DNA from 3 places in the Priestia filamentosa genome. Region 2 is predicted to be linked to each of the others. Evidence: riboswitches for the same ligand, from Rfam matches in the RefSeq annotation. Region 2 holds a riboswitch; each other region holds the start of a gene.
What was found. A riboswitch is a leader RNA that binds a small molecule or an ion and turns the genes downstream of it on or off. The one in region 2 is predicted to bind S-adenosylmethionine.

Region 1 (3,282 bases), on a different contig from region 2:
GGTAGAAACAGCTGCAATAATAGGTTGGGAGAAAATCGGAACAAAGGCAAGAGAGCTAATGGATGAGCTAGAAGTTATAGATAAAGAAGAGTTGGAAATGGAAAGTGTAGAGCGCTATATATTTAATGTGATCCAGCTTTGCTACGCATATGATCATCAAGAAGTAATCGACTTTCCGAAAAAGACCAATGAACAACAAAAAGAGAGTGCCGTCATCTTATTAATTGATAATGACACATCTTTTTTAATGTATATGAAAGAAAAATTAGAAGAAGAAGCTGATTGGTGTGTCATTGTAGTAGCAAATCCTCAAAAGGCTGCCTCTGCTCTTTATGATATGAAACCGGATTGTGTGATTATGGATATTCATATGAGGGAGAAAAATGGACTTGAATTGCTTGAGTTTCTAAATGGAAAGCTTAAACAACAATTCATTCCAACTTTGATAGTAAGTGTTGATGGAGGAAAAGAAGCACGCATTAATAGTTACCAAAAAGGGGCAGATGACTTTATTCAGAAACCGTTTGATATAACAGAGTTTATTGTGCGTATTCAAAGGCAATTAGACAGAAAAAAGCAATTTCATGATCTGTTACTTCTTGATGAGTTGACACATGTGTATAATCGTAAATATTTAAATCAAGCTTACGAACGGCTGCAAAATGAAAGGAATCGTTCTAGAGAACCATACTGTTTAGCTGTTTTAGATATTGATCATTTCAAGAAAATTAATGATACACATGGCCACCTTGTTGGAGATGAAATCTTAAAAGCCTTTGCTCGCTTTTTAAAAGAGGAAACACGTATGAATGACATTGTGGTTCGTTTTGGGGGAGAAGAATTCATCATTCTTTTTCCGAAAACAAATATTCAGGAAGGGTATGAGGTGATTGATCGGTTACGAGTGAAATTTAAAGAGTTATCATTTGAAGGAAAAAGGACATTTTTTTGCACATTCTCCTCAGGGATTGTAGAGGTAAACAATGTAAATACACTCGAATACTGGTTACAACTAGCAGATAATGCTCTTTATGAGGTAAAGAAAAAAGGCCGGAATCGGGTACAGAAGGCAGAGTCCTTATATAGTTTTTTACCTCAAAAAGTATTGAAAGTAGCAGTAGTCGATAATGATCCAATTATTAGAACGATTATCAAAGGTATTTTAACAAAGCTTCCTCACCAGCAGACAGTTCTTGAAGTTAAAACATTTAAAAATGGAAAAGATTTTATGAATTCTAAATGGCATATAGCAGAGGAGGATTCGTGTCTTGTGATTTTAGATGGGATTATAGATGGATTAGAAGTGCTAAAATGGCTGTATAATCAAGAACAACAAGGCCTTTATAAAGTAATTCTGCTTACTTCAGGAAACAGTAAGGAAGATGTGGCAAGAGCACTTCAACTTGGGGCAGATGATTATATGATAAAACCATTCAACTTATTAGAGTTGGAAACAAGAGTAGGAAAATTAATGAGCAGAATGTTTTAACGCTAGTAATGAAGAAAATAAGGGAAGTTGATTGAAACGAGCAGGTTTGTCTGTTCTTTTTTAGATGCGTAATATGTGATTATTCTGAACTATTAGAATGGTATTGACAATTAATAAAGAGAACGATATAGTTATGAAAATTGAATTCTTATCCAGAGAGGTGGAGGGACTGGCCCTTTGAAGCTTCAGCAACAGGTCAATTATAGACACTGTGCTAATTCCAGCGGGTGATTTAGCCTGATAGATAGGACCGTACGTTTTTATTTGTCAGTAACGCATCCAAAAAATTGGATGCGTTTTTTATTGGGTTTTTAATTGAAATATGAAGGAGAATCAGCATGGGAGCTCAACCAAAACAGGAATTTCAAAGGAAAATGAAAGAAAGACATCTTGTAATGCTTTCACTTGGCGGAGTTATTGGAACAGGTCTTTTCCTAAGCTCTGGTTATACAATTCAACAGGCAGGCCCCTTTGGCACTATTCTTTCTTATCTTGTTGGTGCCGTCGTTGTCTATCTTGTAATGCTATGTTTAGGAGAACTTTCTGTCCACATGCCTGAAACAGGCGCATTCCATGCATATGCAGCTAAATATATCGGTCCAGGAACTGGGTATGCTGTTGCATGGCTTTATTGGTTAACATGGACGGTTGCACTTGGATCGGAGTTTACAGCAGCAGGGCTGCTTATGCAGCGTTGGTTTCCATCTATTAATGTATGGATATGGAGCGCATTATTTGCTGTTTTGATTTTTGTTCTTAATGCTTTAACAGTCAAATTTTTTGCAGAATCAGAGTTTTGGTTTTCATCTATTAAAGTTTTAGCCATTGTATTTTTTATTATCCTAGGAGCAGGAGCAATGTTTGGTATTATTCCGCTTGAGCATTCAGAAGCTGCTCCGTTTTTCTCTAATATAACGAGTGAAGGTCTTTTTCCAAATGGAGCATTAGCTCTTGTAATGACGATGCTTGCAGTTAACTTTGCTTTTTCAGGAACAGAGCTTATTGGAGTTGCAGCTGGGGAAACAGCTGATCCGGAGAAGAACATTCCTAAGGCTATTCGTACAACATTATTCCGACTTATTATTTTCTTTGTTGGAACGATTGTTATTTTGGCAGCATTCTTACCAAGTTCAGAAGCAGGAGTTGTAGAAAGTCCATTTGTTGCTGTTCTTGAAAAAATAGGTGTCCCATACGCAGCAGATATTATGAACTTTGTCATTCTAACAGCTATTCTATCAGCAGCAAACTCAGGGCTCTATGCTTCATCTAGAATGCTCTGGTCACTTGCTGATCAAAAAACAATTTCACCCATCTTTGCAAAATTAACAAAGAGAGGTGTTCCAATTTACGCTGTAATTTTGAGTATGGTTGGAGGGGTGCTTGCTTTATTTTCAAGCATTATTGCTCCTGATACCGTATATATTGTTCTCGTCTCTATCTCAGGACTTGCCGTTGTTATAGTTTGGATGAGCATTAGTCTTTCACAGCTTTTCTTCCGCCGCTGTTATATTCGAGAAGGAAACTCTGTTGAAGATTTAGCATACAAAACACCGCTTTATCCATTTGTCCCTATTGCATCATTTTTACTTTGTTTAGCATCATGTATTGGGATTGCTTTTGATCCAACACAGCGTATAGCCTTGTATTGCGGCCTTCCATTTATTATTTTATGCTATATCGTATATTACACAACTCAACATTTTAAGAAGAAAAAGGAGCCTATTGAATATGCTAGTGGAGAGAAAAGATCCAGTTAAAAACATTCTAGAACAGTATCAAACTTTAATTGTAGA
Region 2 (3,282 bases):
ACTTCATGATGTAAGAAACGAGCATTTTTAGCACCTGTAAGCGGCATAATACCGATATAGATAGGAGCTTTTAAACTTTTAGTTGCTTCATAGACATCTTCAAGCTGCTCAATTGAATAAATAGGCTGAGAGATAAAGTAATCTGCTCCACAATCAACTTTTTTCTCAAGGCGTTGCACGGCTCTGTCAAGGTGGCGGACATTAGGGTTGAAAGCTCCTGCAATTGAAAAGTTTGTTTTTTGGCCAAGAGGTTTACCTGAAAATGAAACTCCCTCATTGAACTGTTTAATAAGGCGAATCAAATCAAAAGAAGAGAGATCATATACAGATGTAGCACCAGGGAAATCTCCAATCTTTGATGGATCGCCTGTTAGAGCAAGAACCTGATTGAATCCTAGCGTATGCATGCCCATTAAGTGTGACTGAAGACCAATCAAGTTATGATCTCGACACGTTAAATGAATAAGTGGGCGCGTTTTTAGCTGATCTTTTAAAAGTGAAGCCATCGCTAGGTTACTAATACGTGGACTTGCTAGAGAGTTATCCGCAAGTGTTAATGCATCAATCCCAGCTGCTTGAAGAGCATGAGCTCCCTTTAGAAATTTATCAACTCCAAGCTTTTTAGGTGGATCAAGTTCAACAATAATAGAGTGCTTTTCTTGTACAATTTCATGAAGATGGGGTTGTGCCTGAATCTCTTGACTAAGAACCTCAATTGGTGGAGCTTCCTTTACGGTTTTTTCTGTAATCGGTACAGCATTTTTGAGCGCTTTTGCCATTGCTTCAATATGGGAAGGTGTTGTTCCGCAGCATCCGCCAAGTAATCGAACTCCTTGGTCTTTAAACGCAAGAGCTGTTTTGTAGAAATAGTCTGGATCTGTTTCATAAATAAGGCGACCATCAACATATTGAGGTAAACTAGCATTTGGATATGCTGATAGAAAACTTTTATCTAAAAGAGGAACTTCCTCTAAAATTTCAAGCATATGATAAGGACCTTGACGACAGTTTGTACCTACAACATCTGCTCCGAGTTCTTCTAATATTTTTAAAGCTTTCACAATAGGGGTGCCGTCTTGAAGAACTCCTTTTTCATGGAGAGAGACGTTTGTCACGATAGGTTTATCTGTCTCATGACGTGCGATTTCTAAAACGGTTTTCAGCTCTTCCAAGTCATAAAATGTTTCAAAAAGAAGTCCGTCAACATCCTCAGACAAAAGCCAAAAAAGCTGTTCTCTAAAGCTTCTTTTAATTTCTTCAAGAGAAATAATACTTTTTTGGAACGATCGAATTCCGCCAATTGTACCTAGAACGTATCCAGAATCTCCAACTGCTTTTTTTGCGAGACGAACTCCTTCAATGTTGATGTCCTTTACTTTTTCTTCCGCTCCATATCTTTTAAGCTTCGGGAAATTTGCTCCATATGTATTTGTTTGAATAACAGAAGCACCTGCTTTTTGATATGCTTTGTGAATGTTAAAAATATCTTCTGGCTTTGTAATGTTTAATTCTTCAAAACAGTTATCAATTCCGTGAGCATGAAGCAGTGTGCCCATTGCCCCATCCCCAATTAGAATTTTCGACTGCAAATCCTCAAGTAAACCCATCTTCATCTCCCCCTTTTAGTGAATATCACTTTCCTAATAAAAAAAGCCTTCTTTATGAAAAGAAGACTTATAGTTGTCTTCTTATCTTCTAAGCAAATATGCTTACTGGATTTAGCACCTTGTTACAAACGTAACTGGTTGCTGAAGTTTCATAGGGCCAGTCCCTCCACTTCTCGTGATAAGAAATATTTATATACATATTAATTTGGATAATTTTTAAATATACTAATAATAACTTTTACTTTTCCTTGGAAAGTGTATCTGATTTTTGAAATTATACAATAATTTCTGAACATTTTAAACCCTTTTTTTAAAATTCTCTTTTTTAAGGGCAAATATACTCTAAAAAAGCTGAAGGGATAAATTTGGATATTGAACTTTATTTTAGGAAGAATGTTCGGATTTAAAAGGGAAAGAATCAGAAAGTACAAGAAAAGAAGCAAAAAGTTATGACTTTTGTGAGAACCTCTGCTATAATAAAGTCAAATTTCATAGTTATCCTTCGGGGTCAGGTGAAAATCCTAACCGGCGGTGGTGAATAATGATTGTATTCTAAGCCCGCGACCCGCATGTCTTTACTGAGATGCGGTTGATCAAGTTTGAATCTTGAGCCGACAGTTAAAGTCTGGATGGGAGAAGGATCAGGTGCGACACTATCAGTTTGTGTTTTTTTAAACGTGCATAACGTTTTTTAAGCATACACATGATAGTCTGTTTTCGCTTATTTTCATTTTGTCAATATACTGATTCAGCATCTCTACCCCTTTAGGACGCATTCCTAAAGGGGTTTTTACGTATAAAGGGGTTCGTAATGGAGGGGGAAAAGTGAACGATCAAGCATATATGAAACTTGCTATACAAATGGCAAGTGCGACAATAGGACAAACTAAACCGAATCCAGCAGTTGGAGCTGTTGTTGTAAAAGATGGAGCAATCGTTGGAATGGGTGCACATTTAAAAGCAGGTGAACCACATGCTGAAGTTCATGCTTTAAATATGGCAGGAGACAAAGCTTATGGTGCGACAATTTATGTCACTCTTGAACCTTGTAGCCATTATGGGAAAACACCTCCATGTGCAGAGCTTATTATCCAAAAAGGCATTAAGCGCGCTGTTGTTGCATCTCTTGATTCAAATCCGCTTGTAGGTGGAAGAGGGATGGAAATGATGAAAAAGGCAGGCATCGAAGTGAAAGTCGGCGTTCTTGAAAAAGAGGCCAAAGCACTTAATCCTTTTTTTCTTCATTTTATGAGAGAAAAGCGTCCCTTTGTGACATTAAAGGCTGCCATGAGTTTGGATGGTAAAATTGCAACAAAAACTGGAGAAAGCAAGTGGATCACAGGTGAACAAGCAAGACTTGATGGTCATCGTCTTCGGCATTCTCATGATGGAATTCTAGTTGGAGCAAATACAGTGATAGCTGATAATCCATTGTTGACAACAAGAATTATGGGCCATGCGCGTCACCCAATTCGTATTGTGCTAGACACCACCCTTAAAATTTCACCTGAGGCTAAGATTTTTCAAGATGATTCTGCTGAAACGTGGATTATTACAGGAAATGTTGGAGAAGAGAAGAAAGCTCCTTTTGTTAAAGAGCATGTTTCTATTTTTTCACTCCAGCAGCCTCAAAATATAGAGCATATTTTAGAACTTTTAGCAGCAAAAGGAGTTC
Region 3 (3,282 bases), on a different contig from region 2:
ATACAAAAAGTTCATCTTTTTTCTTTAAATGATTTACAACTTTCTCATATAAACGAGAAAACGTATCAGGAGCAATTGGTTGGTTTACCTGCCCCCAATTGATTTTTTTTTCGACAGAAGCATCACGAACAACAAATTTGTCAAGAGGAGAACGCCCTGTGTACTTTCCTGTTGCAACACTGACGGCTCCTGTTTCTGTTAATACACCTTCTTTACGATCTAAAATACGTTCAACAAGAGAAGGTGTTGCAAGGTTATGTTGAACAGACGGAAGCGTTAATAGTTCAGTTAATTTTGTTGACATATCGACAGTACTCATAAGCAATATCATCCTTTTTTCATAACGTTTTTATTTTAACTTAAAAAGAGTATAACACATTTATTTAAATAGTCTATACTAATTTATGAAAAAAGTGCATTTCTTTACTGATATTGTATTAGATAAATAATTTTATAATAAGGGTTGAGTGTTATATTGTTTCTGTAATTTAAAAGTGTTATACAATTTAAATTTGAGTTTTATTTTTTTTCGTTAGATGACACAAATTCAAAGAAACTAGGGATATTGTGTAAAAAGGGAGTTTGCATTTTCTCAAGCATTTTGAGTTTTAATTCTTGTTCTAAATCTTCTTGATAAACGGGATGGGCTTCTTTTACAAGGCTTGCAATCTTAGGTTGAAGCAGATTGAGAACAGCCATTTTATATTGTTCTTTAGTTTGTTCATTCAAAATTATCCTTCCTTTCTACCTTGCAGAAGTGCACGAAGTTGGGATACTTCGCGTTCTAAATTTTCCATGCGCTTCTCAAAACGAGATAACAAGTAGAATGTCATAGCTATCGGAAATCCTGCATGCTGGATAAGAGAGACAATGCTTATACTTTCCATCATATTCTAGACCTCCTCAGTTTTCTCAGGGCATTTTTTTTCGTTTTTGAGATGGCTTGGGGAGAGACAGCTAGCTTTTGAGCAATTTCAACGTTTGTTAAACAAACATAAAAATGTAGATAGAGAACGATTTTTTCGCGTTTTGTAAGCATTTTGACACAGTGATAAGTGTATTCGTTTGTAATACATTCCTCTATATGTTCCTCATGCTGATGATAATAATTAAAAAAATTGTTATCCTCAATCATATTTATTCTAGGCTCTCTGTTATTTTCAAACACTGGTTTATCCAATACAAAAGAGTGAGTATATTCATATTTTTGAATCTTCTTTTTAAAAACGATAGCTTCTGAAGAAAGAAATCGAGAAAAGTATGCGACAAGTCGAACTTCCTCATAAAAACATTTAAAAGCTTGATCAAGCTCTTTTTTTGTTTGCTTGCTTGGATTCTGCTGGTAGTTCTCAAACTTTCTTTGGTGAGAAGGTGAAGAGAAAAAATGCTTTAATAAGGAGTTATTAGGCAAAGAATGAAAAGGTTTCATAAAAAATCCTCCTAACCGGAACGTATGTTCTTTTTTAGGGTAAAAAAAATATGCTGGTAGAAAATCTGCCTATAGTAAAGTAAAGAGGAAAGTTCTAGTGAAAAAACAACCATCTTTTTTAAAAGTTTACCTTATTATAGCTATCTGAAACAGAGTCTTTCTTCCTTACTCTCTATGATAGATAGGAGGAGAGGAAAGATATCCTAGACTAGAGAAAAAAGAGTTTTCTCTCTTAAATGAAACGGATAACACATTAAGGAAAAGGAAGTTCCTAAAACGTATTGACACTTTTCCCTTTTGTACGTTAAGATAAGTCATTGAACGGATACTCTCTTATCCCGAGATGGTGGAGGGACATGGCCCTATGAAACCCAGCAACCGTCATCAATTAAAGATGAAAAGGTGCTAACCTGACGCAAGGGAAACCTTGATCGATAAGAGCGAAAGGCAAACTTTGACGTTAAACCTTTCCTCAAGCTAGGAAAGGTTTTTTTATATGTGTGTAAGAGGGAACTTTATTTACAATAATAAGGGAATGAGTACCGTATCATAGATTTGCTACCTTTAGAAGGAGGAACAAAGATGTCAGTTAAACGTCGTTTATTTACTTCTGAGTCTGTGACAGAAGGCCACCCAGATAAAATTTGTGACCAAATTTCGGACTCAATCCTTGATGCTATTTTAGAAAATGACCCTAATGCTCGTGTTGCTTGTGAAACATCTGTAACAACTGGTTTAGTATTAGTAGCAGGGGAAATTACAACTTCTACTTATGTGGATATCCCGAAAATTGTTCGTGAAACAATTAAAGGAATTGGTTACACTCGTGCAAAATATGGTTTTGATGCTGAAACTTGTGCTGTATTAACATCTATTGATGAGCAATCTGCTGATATCGCTCAAGGTGTTGACCAAGCTCTTGAAGCTCGTGAAGGATCAATGTCTGAAGAAGAAATTGAAGCAATTGGAGCAGGAGACCAAGGTCTTATGTTCGGATTTGCTTGTAATGAAACAAAAGAGCTTATGCCTCTTCCAATTTCATTATCACACCGTTTAGCTCGTCGCTTAGCAGAAGTACGTAAAGAAGAAATTCTTCCTTACCTTCGTCCAGATGCTAAAACACAAGTAACAGTTGAATATGATGAAAATGATAAACCTGTTCGTATTGATACAATTGTTATTTCAACGCAGCATCATCCAGAAATTACGCTTGAGCAAATTCAACGTAATGTAAAAGAATATGTTATTAACCCAGTTGTACCAGCAGAGCTTATTGATGAAGAAACAAAATACTTCATCAACCCAACAGGTCGTTTTGTAATTGGTGGCCCTCAAGGTGATGCAGGTTTAACTGGACGTAAAATCATCGTTGATACGTACGGTGGATATGCTCGCCACGGTGGTGGAGCTTTCTCTGGTAAAGATCCAACAAAAGTGGACCGCTCAGCAGCATATGCTGCTCGTTACGTAGCAAAGAACATTGTTGCTGCAGGTTTAGCTGACAAATGTGAAGTACAGCTTGCATACGCAATTGGTGTTGCACAACCTGTATCAATTTCAATTGATACGTTCAAAACAGGCAAAGTATCTGAAGAAGTACTTGTTGACGTTGTTCGCAACAACTTTGATCTTCGCCCAGCTGGAATTATCAACATGTTGAACCTACGTCGTCCAATTTATAAGCAAACTGCTGCTTATGGACACTTTGGTCGTACTGATGTTGAACTACCATGGGAATTAACGGATAAAGCTGAAGCTCTTCGTACTCAAGCCCTTGAAAAATAATCAAAAAAAGCTTGTCACTAATTTAGTGACAAGCTTTTTTTATATCTCTCTTCTTAGAGCAGAAAGGA

Region 1: another riboswitch for S-adenosylmethionine. It lies ahead of mmuP (S-methylmethionine permease); the one in region 2 lies ahead of B9N79_RS14105 (bifunctional homocysteine S-methyltransferase/methylenetetrahydrofolate reductase).
Region 3: another riboswitch for S-adenosylmethionine. It lies ahead of metK (methionine adenosyltransferase); the one in region 2 lies ahead of B9N79_RS14105 (bifunctional homocysteine S-methyltransferase/methylenetetrahydrofolate reductase).

The regions. Positions count from the first base shown of each region.
Region 1 covers NZ_FXAJ01000008.1:69,277-72,558, forward strand. The annotation lists gene B9N79_RS21715 (GGDEF domain-containing response regulator) at 1-1,489, shown strand, start outside; SAM riboswitch class I at 1,635-1,740, shown strand; gene mmuP (S-methylmethionine permease) at 1,828-3,246, shown strand; gene mmuM (homocysteine S-methyltransferase) at 3,218-3,282, shown strand, end outside.
Region 2 covers NZ_FXAJ01000003.1:118,655-121,936, forward strand. The annotation lists gene B9N79_RS14105 (bifunctional homocysteine S-methyltransferase/methylenetetrahydrofolate reductase) at 1-1,607, opposite strand, end outside; SAM riboswitch class I at 1,686-1,792, opposite strand; FMN riboswitch at 2,102-2,252, shown strand; gene ribD (bifunctional diaminohydroxyphosphoribosylaminopyrimidine deaminase/5-amino-6-(5-phosphoribosylamino)uracil reductase RibD) at 2,433-3,282, shown strand, end outside.
Region 3 covers NZ_FXAJ01000001.1:29,382-32,663, forward strand. The annotation lists gene pckA (phosphoenolpyruvate carboxykinase (ATP)) at 1-319, opposite strand, end outside; gene B9N79_RS00225 (hypothetical protein) at 520-729, opposite strand; gene B9N79_RS00230 (YvrJ family protein) at 732-890, opposite strand; gene B9N79_RS00235 (sigma-70 family RNA polymerase sigma factor) at 887-1,429, opposite strand; SAM riboswitch class I at 1,760-1,870, shown strand; gene metK (methionine adenosyltransferase) at 2,012-3,214, shown strand; gene B9N79_RS00245 (ABC transporter permease) at 3,254-3,282, opposite strand, start outside.